2 regions of the Arthrobacter sp. GCM10027362 genome follow, and region 1 is predicted to be linked to the other one. Evidence: predicted binding sites of a transcription regulator. Region 1 holds the regulator's gene; the other holds the start of a gene.
The links. Region 1 encodes HspR, which represses chaperone genes until heat shock. Its sites were predicted from a motif close to AAGTTGAGTCNNNNNGACTCAACTT; they were not measured.

Region 1 (10,040 bases):
GGAAGGGTCTCGGCCTGGATGGGGAACGGTTCGGTGATGCCGGAGGCGGCCAGCGAGGCAACGAGCGGCTTGGAGACGCCAAGGTCCTTAAAGGAGCGCACGGCAGCAGAAGTAGTCATAGTTCCGGAAAAGTACTTTCGGTCAGTGGCCCCGGCACCGGTGTGGCCCAGGGGTCGCCGAAGAAAAGCCAGACAGCGTCAACCGCGGGGAGTCCGGGCGGCACAGGGGCACGGAAACCCGGTCTGCGGGAGAAGTTTGCATGCGTTCATCGACGCAGGGAACACCGCCGGCCAGCCGGGATGGTGCTCCAAGTACACCAATTCTACCAGTGCGGGCCGGCGGCACCGTTCCGGCGGCCGGCCCCGGCCCGCCCGGCGCACTGGATACCCTAGTAGGGATGATTACAGCCAACAGCACCCCCGACCGGTCTTCCGCCGGCAGCCTGCCGGAAGACACCGCCGCGGACCCGGCGACGGTGCCGCCTGCACCACCGCGCCGCGGCCAGCCGGTCAGCTTTGTCCGCCGCGGCTCGCGGTTGCAGGGCCGCCGCCGGCAGGCTTGGGAACAGTACGCCGGCAGGTTCGTGGTGGATGTCCCGCGCCGGGATTCCGATACCTCGGTGGCTCCGGACTATGTCTTCGACCCCGAAGCGGCCTTCGGGCGGCAGGCACCGCTCGTCGTCGAAATCGGTTCCGGGCTTGGCGAGGCCGTCTGCCATGCCGCCCTGGAGCATCCGGACTGGGATTTCCTCGCGGTGGAGGTCTACCGTCCCGGGCTGGCGCAGACCCTGCTGCGGATCGGCCAGCAGGGCCTGTCCAATGTCCGGGTGGTCCAGGCCAATGCCCCCGAGGTGCTGGCCACCATGCTGGCGCCCGGGTCGGTGGCGGAACTGTGGGTCTTCTTCCCCGATCCCTGGCACAAGACCCGGCACATCAAGCGCCGCCTGGTCCAGGCCGGCTTCGCCGCCGCGGCCGCACGGGTCCTGCAGCCGGGCGGCCGGTGGCGGCTGGCGACGGACTGGTCCTCCTACGCCATCCAGATGCGCGAGGTGGGGCAGGCGTCGCCCGAGTTCGTGAACGTCCATGAGGGTGAACGTGCCGGGGCGGACAGCCCGCTGACACGGGTCTGGGAAAGCGGCGTCGAGCAGTTGGTCGGCGGCGCCCCCGTGCGCGAGGGCAGGGCCCCGGTCAGCACCGGCAACGCCAGCGAAGGCGAGGGCGTGGACACCGTCGGCGGCTGGGCGCCGCGGTTCGAGGGCCGCGCCCTGACCAGCTTCGAGCAGAAGGCCCGCAGGGCCGGGCGCGGGATCTTCGACCTGACGTTCCGGCGCCGCTAACCGTCCTCCGCCGCACCGTGCATGTAGACGGCGGCCACCGGGGCGTCACGCCCGTTGCGGATTTCGACGCAGGTGATGTCCTCGGGCATCGTCGCGGTGGAGGCCACCAGCCTGGCCTTCCCCGTCGGTGTCGCCTGCCAGGTGGCAATCTGCCAGTCGACGCCGGTGCGGTCGGTCAGCCACAGGGAGAACACCCCCTGGTCCGGCAGCATCGCCCCGTTCACGGCCAGCTCGGTGCCCCAGGCCCGGTGGACCAGGTCCAGCTCGACCTGCAGCCCGGAGGACGCGGTCATGGTGTAGTTTTCCGTCTCCTGCGTCGGGTGCAGCACCAGCGGGCCGGCGGCGGCGCCGATGGCCAGGCATGCCGCGGCGACGCCGGCGATCAGGGCCGCCGTCAGCCGTCGTGCGCGGCGGCGGCGCCGGGCCAGCTCCGCCATCAGCCCGCGGGCCATGTCCCGGGCAGGTCCGGGCGCGGGCCCGGCCAGTGCCATCGCCTCTTCCCGGGTCAGGGCCGCGAGCGCGTCCGGCAGGGCCTGGAGTTCGGCCAGTTCCGCCCGGCACCGGGCGCATCCGGCCAGGTGGTGTTCCAGCAGCAGCCGCTCGCCGGGCTCGATGCCGCCGAGGACGTAGGCCCCCAGCAGCAGGCGCAGGCCCTCATGGCCCTCCCTCACGGTGCAACCCCCATCTCGTCCAGGACGGCACGCAGCGCCTTGGCAGCATAGAAGGCCCGGGACTTTACCGTCCCCAGCGGGATGTTCAGGGCCCTGGCTGCGTCCGCGGCGGTCAGCCGCTGGTAGTGCAGGGCCAGAATCACGCTGCGGTGCTCCGCGCTGAGCCGTCCGAGTGCTTCCTCGATGAGCACCCGCAGCAGCAGTTTGTCCACCTGGTCCGCCGCTGCCGGCTCCTCCTCGGGGAAACCCGTCTCCGGCACGCGCCGGGATCGCCGGCGGTACTCGTCGATAATGACGTGCCGCGCCGTCCGGTACAGATAACCGCGCAGGTTCTCCGGATCCGCCCCGCGGCGCCAGACCCGCAGGATGGTTTCCTGCACCACGTCCTCGGCCTGGTCCGGATTGGACATGGCAGCGAGCACGAACCGCCGCAGGGCCACCGCATGGTCGCGGTACAGCTGGGCGACGGCTTCATCTTCCATCGGCATGGACGACCTCCCGGTCCGGCGGACCCTGCGGCAGCACCGGGGAACCGCTTCCAACAACAAGGACGGCGGCTCCCCGCAAAAGGTTCAACGCCCGGAGCGCCAGTACACATCCAAATCCTTGGAAGTTCCGTGGAACGGGCAGTCTCCATGGCCGGCAGGAACGGCCCGCGGAAAAATGCCGGCCCCGGGCTGAACCATTGCAGCCGGAGACGGCGTCTTTGCACATAGCGGCCCGCCTCGGTGGATCGCGTATCCGAGACAATCCGCTTGATCGTAAGGAACACGTCATGAAGCTCAAACTTAGCGGCGCGGCAGCCATCCTGGCCGCAGGCCTCATGGGACTGACCGGCTGCGGTGGAAATACCGGAACGGTGCCGGCCACTCAATCGGTGGCCCCGGCCCCGGCGTCGCCCTCGGTGGCGTCTCCGTCGTCCATGGCCCCCGTGCCGCAGGGCAGCGCGGAACTGAAGGTCGCCGATTCCAAGCTGGGCCAGATCGTGGTGGACGCCAAGGGCATGACGGTCTACTACTTCACCAAGGACGTCAAGGACTCGGGCAAGAGCAACTGCACCGGCGAGTGCATCGCGGCCTGGCCGCCGGTCCTGACCGAGAGCGACAAACCCAAGGTCGAGGGCGTCACGGGAACCATCGGCACCATCACGACGCCGGAGGGCAAGAAGCAGATCACCATCAACGGCATGCCGATCTACTACTGGGTCAAGGACAAGGCCCCCGGAGACACCACCGGCCAAGGCGTGAACGATGTCTGGTACGTGGTGGCGCCGAACGGCGACATGATCAAGAAGTGAGATCGTCTCCTCCCGCCAAGGGAGGAGGGGCCCGGTTCCCACGGCTCATGCCGCGGGAACCGGGATGGTCCCCGCTTCTGCCGGTGCCGGCCCCGTGCTGCCTCCACGGGCGTCACGGGTCTCCGCCTGCCCGGCGGCGACCCGCAGAAAATCGACTGCGGCATCAAGGCCGCGGTCACGGCGTGCCGCGCATGCCGGGCAGCGGCGGGTGGGGAATCCGCGGTCCGGAAAACGTCCTAGTGCTGCGGGCGCCAGAGCATGACGGCCTGGGTGCGCGGGTGGGGCCGCTGGCCGCGGGCCAGGCTGACCACATCGCCTGCCAGGCCGGCGGCGAAGATCCGGCCCGTCTGAAGCCGCGCGCGCCGCTTGGCCTGCTCCAGCTCGGCGCTCAGCTCCTTGACCCGGGACTGCAGGGCGGAAACCTGGTGCTCCAGTTCCAGAATGCGCTTGATGCCTTCCAGAGACACACCTTCCTGCGACAGCCGCTGCACCTCGCGCAGGGAATCCACGTCCTGCTGCGAATAGCGCCGCTGGCGGCCGGCCTGGCGGGACGGGGAAACCAGTCCCAGCCGGTCGTACTGGCGCAGGGTCTGCGGGTGCATCTCCGCCAGTTCGGCGGCAACGGAGATAACAAAAATCGGCGCATTGCGGTCGATGCTCATTGCCGTCCCCCTTCCGTCCCGCCTACAACCTGGCCTTGGCGGCCAGGTTGTGCCGGGGATCTGCGTCCGCGGTGGCTTCGGCGAAGGCCTTCACCGCGTCTTCGGCCTGCTTGTTCAGGTTCTGCGGCACTACGATGTCGATGGTGACCAGCAGGTCTCCGGTACCCTTGGACGTCTTGACGCCCCGGCCCTTGACGCGCAAGGTACGGCCGGACGGGGTGCCCGGCGGAATCCTGACCTTCACGGTTTCGCCGGTGATCGTCGGAACCTCAATCTGGGCGCCCAGCGCGGCCTCGGCAAAAGTGACCGGCACATGGATCCGGAGATTGTCCCCGTCGCGGGTGTAGAACGGGTGCGGCTGGACGTTGACGGTGACCATGAGGTCGCCGTTGCCGGCCGGGCCCGGCTGGCCCTTGCCCCTGACCCGCACCTTCTGCCCGTCCCGGATGCCGGGGGGAATCCTGACGTCGATGACTTCCCCGGAGGGTTCGCGCAGGCCGATCCTGGTGCCGTTGATCGAGCCGGCGAAGGAGATCGTGGTCGTGGCCGTGCGGTCCGCGCCCTTGCGCGGCGGAGCCTGCGGCGGCGCGTAGCCGCCGCCACCACCGAACCCGCCGCCGAACCCGCCGAACAGGTCGGCAAACTCCGGGGGAATGTTGCCGCCGCCGAACCCGCCGGCCGAGCGGCCGCGGGTGGTCTGGCCGAAGAGGTTGCCGAAGATATCCTCGAACCCGCCGGCGCCGGCACCGCCGCCACCGCCGGCAGTGAAACGTGCCCCGCTGCCCATGGCCCGGATCGCATCATACTGCTGGCGTTCCTCCGGGTCGGACAGGACGGAGTAAGCCTCGGACACGTCCTTGAACATCTTTTCCGCGGCATCATTGCCGGCGTTCGTGTCCGGGTGGTATTTGCGGGCCAGCTTGCGGTACGCCTTCTTGATGTCCGCGTCGGACGCGTCCTTGGAGACACCAAGGATCTTGTAGAAGTCCTTCTCGACCCAATCCTGGCTAGCCATCCAGGCGCCTCCTTATCGATGTATGACAAAGTCTAGGTCCCCGCACCGGCAGGGCGGGGAAACCGGGCCGGGGACGCCTTCGGGGAGGGCGGCTTAAACGGACCAGCGATACGGCCGGCCGGGAATCCCGAGGTCCCCGGGCCCGCAAGCCGGGCCGGGGACCTCGGGATTCCGTTCGTTGCCGCCGGTCGAAGACATCTCCGGCGCCGTCCGGCTTATTCGGGTACGGCCACGATCACCTGCGCCGCGCGCAGGAGGCGGTCCCCCGACTTGTACCCGCACCGCAGGACCTGCTGCACGGTATCGGCACCGACTTCCGAACTCGGCTGCTGCATCAGCGCCTCGTGGATGGTCGGGTCGAAGGCTACGCCGCTCTCGTCGATCCGTTCGAGCCCGAGCCCGGTGAGCGTCGTCTCCAGCTTCGCCGCGATCGAAGCGAACGGTCCCTCCGCGAGGTCGCCGTGCTGACGGGCGGCTTCGATGTCGTCCAGCACCGGAAGCAGCGAGTTCAGCACGCCGAACACGGCCGTTTCACCGGCCACCGCGCGGTCCCGTTCAACGCGTTTGCGGTAGTTGACGTACTCCGCCTGCAGGCGCAGCAGGTCGTTGCGCAGTTCTGCAGCCAGGTCCTGCTCCTGGGTTTCGGCCGAGGCCTCGTTCAGGATCTGCTCGGCCTGGGCCAGTGCGTCCCCGGCGTCGTGGGCCTCGTCCACGGGACGGACTTCCTCATGGGCCGGAGCGCCCTGGCTGTCGTCCTGGCTGCCGCGGACCTTGCCGGTTGCCGGGTCGATCTTCCGGTTGTCCCGGATTTCGATCGGCTCCTGGCCGGCTGCCGCCGTATGCTCTTCCTCGTTTCCGTGATGGGGCATGATTACTTCTTTTCGTCCTCGTCAACAACCTCGGCATCCACGATGTCCTCCTCGGCACCGGAGGCACCGGTGGAGGAATCGGCACCGGCGGAGGCACCCGGGTTCGCGGAGGAACCTCCGGCCTGCGCGTGGGAGTAGATCGCCTCGCCAAGCTTGGTCTGGGACGCCTGCAGCTTCTCGAACGCGGCCTTGACCTCGTCGTCGTTGTCCTGGGACTCCAGGGCCTTCTTCAGGGCGTCGACGTCGGCCTGGACCTCGGTCTTGACGTTCTCCGGGAGCTTGTCCTCGTTGTCCTTGAGCAGCTTGTCCACCGAGTACGCCAATTGCTCGGCCGTGTTGCGGCGGTCGGCCGCCTCGCGGCGCTGCTTGTCCTCGTTGGCGTGCGCCTCGGCGTCGCGGACCATGCGGTCGATGTCGTCCTTGGAGAGGGCGGTGCCGCCCGTAATGGTCATGGACTGCTCGGCGCCGGTCCCCTTGTCCCTGGCCGAGACGTGGACGATGCCGTTGGCGTCGATGTCGAAGGTGACCTCGATCTGGGGCACGCCGCGCGGAGCCGGCGCGATGCCGGTCAGCTCGAAGGTGCCCAGCGGCTTGTTGTCCCGGGTGAACTCGCGCTCGCCCTGGAAGACCTGGATGGCCACCGACGGCTGGTTGTCGTCCGCGGTGGTGAAGGTCTCGGACCGCTTGGTCGGGATCGCGGTGTTGCGCTCGATCAGCTTGGTCATCACACCGCCCTTGGTCTCAATGCCCAGGGACAGCGGGGTGACGTCGATGAGCAGCACGTCCTTGCGCTCGCCCTTCAGCACGCCGGCCTGCAGCGCGGCGCCGACGGCCACGACCTCGTCCGGGTTCACGCCCTTGTTCGGCTCCTTGCCGCCGGCCATTTCCCGCACCAGGTCCGAGACGGCCGGCATACGGGTGGAACCGCCGACGAGGATGATGTGGTTGATGTCGGAAACCTTGATGCCGGCTTCGGTGATGACATCGTGGAACGGCTTCTTGGTGCGCTCGAGCAGGTCCGCGGTCAGCTCCTGGAACTTGGCCCGCGACAGGTGCTCGTCCAGGTGGACCGGGCCCTCGGGGGTGACCGAGAGGTACTGCAGCGAGATGTTCGTGGACGAGGCGGAGGACAGTTCCTTCTTGGCCTGCTCGGCCGCTTCCTTCAGGCGCTGCAGCGCGATCCGGTCCTTGGACAGGTCCGCGCCCTTGGCCTTGGCCTGCTTCAGCAGGTAGTCGACCACCCGCTGGTCCCAGTCGTCGCCGCCGAGGCGGTTGTCGCCGGCGGTGGCACGGACCTGGATGGTGGAGAACTCGTCCTCGTCCTTGCCGACTTCCAGCAGGGACACGTCAAAGGTGCCGCCGCCAAGGTCGAAGACCAGGATGAGCTCGTCTTCCTTGCCCTTGTCCAGGCCGTAGGCCAGCGCCGCAGCGGTAGGCTCGTTGATGATGCGCAGCACGTTCAGGCCGGCGATCTCGCCGGCTTCCTTGGTGGCCTGGCGTTCGGCGTCATTGAAGTATGCCGGAACGGTGATCACCGCGTCGGTGACCTTCTCGCCCAGATAGGCCTCGGCGTCGTGCTTGAGCTTCTGCAGGATGCGGGCGGAGATCTCCTGCGGCGTGTACTTCTTGCCGTCGACGGTGATGCTCCAGTCGGTACCCATGTGGCGCTTGACCGAGGCGATCGTGCGCTCGATGTTGTTCACCGCCTGGCGCTTGGCGATTTCACCAACCAGCACCTCGCCGGACTTCGAGAATGCGACAACGGACGGGGTGGTGCGGCTGCCCTCGGCGTTGGCGATGACGGTGGGCTCGCCGCCTTCCAGCACGGAAACCACGGAGTTGGTGGTTCCCAAATCGATTCCTACTGCGCGTGACATACGCTTTCCTTTCATTGTCGGCCGCAAAGCGGCCGTCTTGAGCGATCTGCACTCAAGTTTACTCCGGCCCGGAGAGATGTCAACCCAAACCTGAGCGGCCCTGACTCAAGTTTGGCGGCCGGCCGGGAATTAACCTTGCGCAACAGTACGGGCCTCCTGCTACGCGGCAGGGATGCATGCGGAGTAACCTCCAGCTATGAAGAACGAGGTTTACTCCCACGGGCACCATCGAAGCGTGGTCAATGCCCATGCGGTCCGCACCGCCGCGGACTGCGCCGCCTACCTGCTGCCGCACCTAAAGCCGGGAATGGCCCTGCTCGACGTCGGCTGCGGCCCGGGCAGCATCACGGCGGACCTGGCCGAACTGGTGGCGCCCGGGGAGGTTACCGGGCTGGACCGCTCCGAGGACGTGCTGGAGCAGGCGGCCGAACTGGCGGCGCTGCGCGGCCTTGAGAACGCCACCTTCGTCAGCGGCAACATCTACGACCTGGAGTACGACGACGACACCTTCGACGTCGTGCACGCCCACCAGGTGCTCCAGCACCTGGCGGATCCGGTCGCCGCGCTCTACGAGATGCGCCGCGTGGCCAAGCCGGGCGGAATCATCGCCGTCCGCGATGCGGACTTCCACGGAATGAGCTGGTATCCGGCCATGCCCGAACTGGACGAATGGATGGAGGTTTACCAGCAGATCGCCCGCGGCAACAAGGCCGAACCCGATGCGGGCCGCCATCTGGTGTCCTGGGTCCTGGCCGCGGGCCTGCGCGACATCACGCCGTCCTCCTCCAACTGGCTGTACGCGACCGAGGAGAAGCGCGCGTGGCAGGGCAGCGTCTGGTCCGAGCGCGTGCTGCATTCGGCCTATGCGGAACAGGCCCTGGAACGCGGCCTGACCGACCAGGCCGGGCTCGAGCGGATCGCGCAGGGCTGGCGGGACTGGGCCAAGACCCCGGACGGCTGGTTCCTCATTCCGAACGGGGAAATCCTGGCCCGAAAGCCGTAAACGATGGGGCACGCCCGCAGGGCATAGGCCTCTGCCGCCACCACCGCTGAAATCCCGGGCAAGCACAAGCGACGAGGCGGTGCCGGACTGTGGGCCGCCGACACGTTGTGGTGAGCCTGCGCCGGGGCCGTAGGATCGGCTGGTGCAGTTTTCCCTCTGGCTGGCGCTGCTCGGCGCCACGATCGTGATCAGCTTCACTCCGGGCGCCGGTGCCATCAACACCATGAGCAACTCGCTCAATGCCGGATTCCTCCGGTCCCTCTGGGGCGTCCTCGGCCAGCAGGCGGCCCTGGTCATCCACGTGGCCATCGTGGCCCTGGGCCTGGGCCTGGTGGTCTCCAACTCCCCGGCGCTGTTCGCGGCGATCAAGTACGCCGGCGCCGCCTACCTGGTCTACCTTGGCCTGCGGCAGTTCTTCGCCAAGCCCCACGACACGGCCGCGGTGGCCGAGGCGCGGCGCGACGAGCCGGCCTTCTCCATGTTCCGCCGCGGCGTCTGGGTGAACCTGCTCAATCCGAAGGCCATCGTGTTCTTCCTGGCCTTTATGCCCGGCTTCATCCGGCTGGACCAACCGCAGCTGCCGCAGTACCTGGTCCTGGTTGCCACCGTGGTGGCCGTGGACATTCTGGTCATGTGGTTCTTCTTCGCCGCGGCGGCGAGGTCCTTCCAGCGCTTCACCCGCACGGTGCGCGGCCTGACCCTGATGAACCGGACCTTCGGCGTCCTGTTCATCGGCGTAGGCGTACTACTGGCGCTGGCCTAACTAGACTCGTGGCTATGTACCGTATCCTGACCGTCTGCACCGGGAACATCTGCCGCTCCCCGATGGCCGAATTCGTACTCACGCACGCCCTCGCGGAGGCAGGACTGGCGGATGACGTCGCGGTGGACTCCGCGGGCATTTCGGATTGGGAGATCGGCAAACCGATCGATCCGCGCGCGGCCAGGCGGCTGGCCCTGGCCGGGCTGGCCAGCCAGGCCCACCGCGCCCGCCAGTTCGAGCAGCTCTGGTTCCAGGACCGCGACCTGATCCTCAGCCTGGACGCGGACCACTTCGAGGAGCTGCGGCGCATCGCCCCGGACGAGGCGGCCCGGGGCAAGGTCAGGATGTTCCGTTCCTTCGATCCGGCCCTTGCCGGGCGCAGCCCGGAGGAACAGGGCATCTACGACCCGTGGTTCGGCAACGACGCCGACTTCGATGCCTGCTGGGAGATGATCCAGTCCGCCGTTCCGGGCATTGTGGAATACGTCAGGAAGTCCCTCGATGCCCGCCGCTAAGCCATTCGTCATCGCCGTGGACGGCCGTTCCG
Region 2 (5,266 bases), on a different contig from region 1:
CCGGCCCTCGGACACCTTTCCGGGCAAGGAAGCCCTGAACGTGAAGGCGGAGCAGGTGTGCACCGCCATCAAGTTGAACAAGACCGCGGAAAAGCACAGCACCGTGCGCACCTCCTACGGCCTGCCCTCGGAGGGCACGTGGCGGGAGGGGGACCGGCGGATCGACTGCTTTGTCATCCTGGACGGCGGGAACAAGCTGACCGGGTCCCTGATCGGGGACTGACCGGCAGCCACCGCCGGCGAACGCCGCGGGACCCGTCCGGGCGGCCGGGTCCCGCGGTGCCGCCTGGCGCCGCTACTTGGCGCGGACCACCAGCCCCTCGGCCGGCTGCTCCAGCGTGCCGGCCTCGCGGTCCACCAGCACGGTGTCGCCGTCGGAAATTTCCCCGGCAAGCAGGCCGCGGGCCAGCCGGTCCCCGATCTCCCGCTGCACCAGCCGGCGCAGCGGGCGGGCGCCGTAGGCAGGGTCGTAGCCGGTCAGCGCCAGCCATTCCCGCGCCGCGTCGGTGACCTCGAGGGTCAGCCGGCGCTCGCCCAGGCGGGCGGCCAGGGACTGCACCTGCAGGTCCACGATGCGGGCCAGGTCCTCCAGGCTCAGCGGATCGAACATGATGATGTCGTCCAGCCGGTTCAGGAACTCGGGCTTGAAGCTGGAATTGACCACGGACATCACCGCGTCCCGCTTCTGCTGGTCCGAGAGCGTCTGGTCCACCAGGAAGTGGCTGCCGAGGTTGGATGTGAGCACGAGGATCACGTTGCGGAAGTCCACGGTGCGGCCCTGGCCGTCGGTCAGCCGGCCGTCGTCGAGCACCTGGAGCAGGATGTCGAAGACCTCGGGGTGGGCTTTCTCGATCTCGTCCAGCAGGATCACCGAATAGGGGCGCCGGCGCACCGCTTCGGTCAGCTGGCCGCCCTCCTCGTAGCCGACATAGCCCGGAGGGGCACCGACCAGGCGGGCGACCGAGTGCTTCTCGGAGTACTCGCTCATGTCGATGCGCACCATGGAGCGTTCGTCGTCGAAAAGGAAGTCAGCGAGCGCCTTGGCCAGCTCGGTCTTGCCCACGCCGGTGGGGCCCAGGAAGAGGAAGGAGCCGGTGGGCCGGTTCGGGTCGCTGATGCCGGCCCGGGCACGCCGGACCGCGTCCGAGACCGCGGCGACGGCCTTCCGCTGGCCGATGAGCCGGGTCCCGATCGCTTCCTCCATGTGCAGCAGCTTCTGGGATTCGCCCTGCAGCATGCGCCCGGCCGGGATGCCGGTCCATGCCGAGATCACCTCGGCGATGTCTTCGGCGGTCACCTCCTCGGCCACCATCAGGTCCTGCTTGTCCTGCGTCTCGGCCGCCTGCGCCGCATCGAGCTCCTTCTGCAGGGAGGGAATCTCTCCGTAAAGGATCCGCGAGGCCTCGGCCAGGTCTCCGTCGCGCTGGGCCTTGTCCGCCAGGCTGCGCAGCTCGTCCAGCCTGGCCCGGAGCTCGCCCACCCGGTTCAGGCCGGCCTTCTCGGCCTCCCAGCGGGCGTTGAGCGCGGCCAGCTGCTCCTTCTTGTCCGCCAGGTCCGCCCGCAGGGCCTCGAGGCGTTCGCGCGAGGCCTCGTCCGTCTCCCGCTCGAGCGCGAGCTCCTCCATGGTCAGCCGGTCCACCGCACGGCGCAGCTGGTCGATTTCCTCCGGGGCGGAATCGATTTCCATCCGCAGCCGGGAGGCGGCCTCGTCCACCAGGTCGATGGCCTTGTCCGGCAGCTGGCGGCCGGAGATGTACCGGTTGGACAGCGTGGCGGCGGCCACCAGGGCGGAGTCGGCGATGGATACCTTGTGGTGGGCCTCGTAGCGCTCCTTCAGGCCGCGCAGGATGCCGATGGTGTCCTCCACGCTCGGCTCGCCGATGAAGACCTGCTGGAAGCGGCGTTCCAGGGCCGGATCCTTCTCGATATTCTCGCGGTACTCGTCCAGCGTGGTGGCACCGATCATGCGCAGCTCGCCGCGGGCCAGCATCGGCTTGAGCATGTTGCCCGCGTCCATGGAGCCTTCGGCGGCCCCGGCCCCGACCACCGTGTGCAGCTCGTCAATGAAGGTGACGATCTGGCCGTCGGAGTTCCTGATCTCCTCCAGGACCGCCTTGAGCCGCTCCTCGAACTCGCCGCGGTACTTGGCGCCGGCGACCATGGACCCCAGGTCCAGGTTGATCAGGCGCTTGCCGCGCAGGGATTCGGGCACGTCCCCGGCCACAATGCGCTGGGCCAGCCCCTCGACGACGGCGGTCTTGCCCACACCGGGCTCGCCGATCAGGACCGGGTTGTTCTTGGTCCGGCGCGAGAGCACCTGGATCACCCGGCGGATCTCGGCGTCGCGGCCGATCACCGGGTCCAGCTTGCCCGCGCGCGCGATCTCGGTCAGGTCCGTGCCGAACTTCTCCAGGGCCTGAAAGGTGTTCTCCGGGTCCGCAGTGGTGACCTTGCGGTCCCCGCGCACCCCGGGCAGGGCCGCCTGCAGCGCCTCACGCGAGGCGCCGGCGTCCCGCAGGATGCCGCCCACGCGGCCGCTGTCCGCGGACAGGCCCAGCAGCAGGTGCTCGGTGGACACAAAAGAGTCCCCCAGCTTTTCCGCTTCCTCCTGGGCCGCGGAGAGCACCTTCAGGAAGCCGCGGGAGCCCTGGGCCTGCGCCACCGTGGAACCCGACGACGACGGCAGCGCCTTGATGGCCGAACTGGCCTGCACGCTGACCGCATCCGGATCCGCCCCGGCGGCCTTGAGCAGGACCACGGCCACGCTTTCGCGCTGGTCCATCAGGGCCTTGAGCAGGTGGGCGGGTTCGATCTGGGGATTGCCCGCCGTCGAGGCGTTCATGGCCGCGGCGGAGAGCGCCTCCTGGCTTTTGGTGGTGAATTTGGCGTCCAATGCAAGCTCCCTTCAAGCCGGCGCCTTACAGGATTCAAAGCAACTAACATGAGTGTAGTTGACTCAAGTTTGAAAGTAAAGTTTTCCACAGCTGCCCGAGGGCACTTCTTTACCCATGGTGGCACCGCCGCCGCCGCGCCGGAAGGCCGGGATCCGCCTCTAGGCTGGTGCCATGGGACGGGCGGAAATCCGGACGGCGGGCGCGCATGGACACCATCCTGCGCACTAAGCGGCTGACCCTGCTGCGGCCCGGGCCCGAGAACCTGGAGGACATGCTCCGGATCCTCTCCGACCGGCGGAGCACGCCGGCCGGATCGCCGCTCGCGCTGAGCTGGCGGGAGGAAGCCGAAGGGCTCTTCCAGCGCTGGGACCGGCACTGGCAACAGCACGAGGCCGGGTGCTACACCGTGCGCCTGCGCGGCAAGGACCGGACTGTCGGTTTCGCCGGCGTCACCCGTATCCTCTGGGACGGCCGGCCCGTCCTGCAGCTGCACTGCCTGCTCGAGCACCGCATGCGGGGCCAGGGGTACGGGCGCGAGGCCGCGGCCGCCGTCGTCGCCCAGGCGAATGAATATTTCGAGCTGCCGCCGATCCTGGCCCGGGTGCGCCCGCAGGACCAGGCCGCCGTCCGCCTGGTCCTGCGGCTGGGATTCGCGCTCGACCCGCACCAGGGCGCCGACGACGCCGGGGGCTACGCGGACGGCTACGTGCTCAACTGGGACCGGCAGCTGTAGCCGGACCGGGCCGGGTCAGCTTTTTTCGACCTTGACCGCAGACACCTCGAACTCCAGGGTGATCTTGTCCGAGACCAGCAGGCCGCCTGAATCCAGCGCAGTGTTCCACTTGACCCCGAACTGCTGGCGGTCGATCCGCCGTGACCCCTCGAAGCCGGCACGCAGCTGCCCCGACGGATCCCGTTCCACGCCCATGAACTCGATCGGAATACCCAGCTCCCGGGTGACGCCGCGGATGGTCAGGTTGCCGTTGACGATGAAGCTGTTGTCCCCCACCTGGTCGATGCGGGTGCTTTCGAAGGTGATGTACGGGTGGTGGGACGCGTCGAAGAAGTCATTGGTCCGCAGGTGCTCGTCGCGCTGGCGGCTGCGCGTGTCGATGCTGGCAACATTGATTTTCACGCTCACCTTCGAATTCGCGGGATTGTCGACGTCGACGTAGGCAACTCCCTCGATATCGTTGAAGGCCCCGCGCACCTTGGTGACCATCGCATGGCGGGTGGAAAAGCCGATGCGCGTATGGCTCGGATCGAACCGCCATTCCCCTGAGAGCTCGGGTGATAGTTCCGGCATGCGGACAGCCTCCTGGATCGGGGGCCAGATAGTACCACCGGTACCCAGCAGATAGCGGCAACCTGACCCGGCGACTTCATAGCTGGTGAGCTATGAGGGTTATTCCAGCACAATCCTGGGCACAATGCACCTTGACGGCGGCGAAATTTTCGCACAGGAACAGCCCGGGCGCGGCGGCCTGCCGCCGTCCCTACCGACGTGCAGGGGGCCCCAATACACTGGCCCTATGGACCCGAACGAAGTCCCCCAGCATATCGAGAACCTGTCCGCCAGCCAGTGCTGGGAGATCTTCCGCGAAGCCGAGTTCGGCCGGCTGGCGGTGATTATCGGGGACCATCCGGAACTGTTTCCCATCAACTACGTGGTGGACCACGGCACCGTGGTCTTCCGCACCGCACCGGGAACCAAGCTCGAGGGCGCGCTGTCCGGCGCCCCGGTGGCCTTCGAGGTGGACGGCTTCGACCCCTCCAGCGGCCGGGCCTGGAGCGTGGTGCTCAAGGGCAGGACCGAGCGGCTGGCCAGCATCGAGGACGTCCTCGCCTCGACGCTGCTCCCGCTCTTTCCCTGGCAGGCCGGCGAGAAGAACAACTTCGTGCGGATTGTGCCCGGGGAGATCACCGGGCGCCGCTTCACGATCGCCCCCTCGGCACGGCGCGGCCACGGGCTGGGCGATTCCCGCCGGTTCCAGGTCGAATGACCGCCGCCGGCCGCCCGGTGCCGGGCCTCAGCGCGGCAGCCGCGGCCCGTACTGGCGGCCGTACACCGCGTACGCACTGTCCGTGGGCACGATCTCCTTGCCCAGCGGGGCCAGTGAGATCGGAATCATCTTCAGGTTCGCGATGGCCAGCGGGATGCCGATGATCGTCACGGCCTGCGCGATGGCCGTCAGGACATGGCCGATGGCGATCCAGATCCCGGCCACCAGCAGCCACATGATATTGCCCAGCGTGGACATCAGGTAGGTGCGTCCGCCGCGGTCCACCACGGTCCGGCCGAAGGGCCACAGCGCGTAGCCGGCAATCCGGAACGAGGCGATGCCGAAGGGAATGGTGACAACCAGCAGGCA

Region 2: a site for HspR is predicted at 2,939-2,963, ahead of clpB (ATP-dependent chaperone ClpB). Genes of this name have one in related genera too.

The regions. Positions count from the first base shown of each region.
Region 1 covers NZ_JBHTML010000139.1:423-10,462, reverse strand. The annotation lists partial or broken gene ACFQ36_RS16650 (DEAD/DEAH box helicase) at 1-119, opposite strand, end outside; gene trmB (tRNA (guanosine(46)-N7)-methyltransferase TrmB) at 398-1,336, shown strand; gene ACFQ36_RS16640 (anti-sigma factor family protein) at 1,333-2,007, opposite strand; gene ACFQ36_RS16635 (sigma-70 family RNA polymerase sigma factor) at 2,004-2,495, opposite strand; gene ACFQ36_RS16630 (hypothetical protein) at 2,783-3,304, shown strand; gene ACFQ36_RS16625 (heat shock protein transcriptional repressor HspR) at 3,541-3,966, opposite strand; gene ACFQ36_RS16620 (DnaJ C-terminal domain-containing protein) at 3,989-4,981, opposite strand; gene ACFQ36_RS16615 (nucleotide exchange factor GrpE) at 5,197-5,850, opposite strand; gene dnaK (molecular chaperone DnaK) at 5,853-7,727, opposite strand; gene ACFQ36_RS16605 (class I SAM-dependent methyltransferase) at 7,924-8,730, shown strand; gene ACFQ36_RS16600 (LysE family transporter) at 8,873-9,493, shown strand; gene ACFQ36_RS16595 (low molecular weight protein-tyrosine-phosphatase) at 9,508-10,008, shown strand; partial or broken gene ACFQ36_RS16590 (uridine kinase) at 9,995-10,040, shown strand, end outside.
Region 2 covers NZ_JBHTML010000220.1:277-5,542, reverse strand. The annotation lists partial or broken gene ACFQ36_RS20095 (septum formation family protein) at 1-223, shown strand, start outside; gene clpB (ATP-dependent chaperone ClpB) at 296-2,893, opposite strand; gene ACFQ36_RS20085 (GNAT family N-acetyltransferase) at 3,100-3,627, shown strand; gene ACFQ36_RS20080 (YceI family protein) at 3,643-4,200, opposite strand; gene ACFQ36_RS20075 (pyridoxamine 5'-phosphate oxidase family protein) at 4,427-4,897, shown strand; gene ACFQ36_RS20070 (YccF domain-containing protein) at 4,925-5,266, opposite strand, start outside.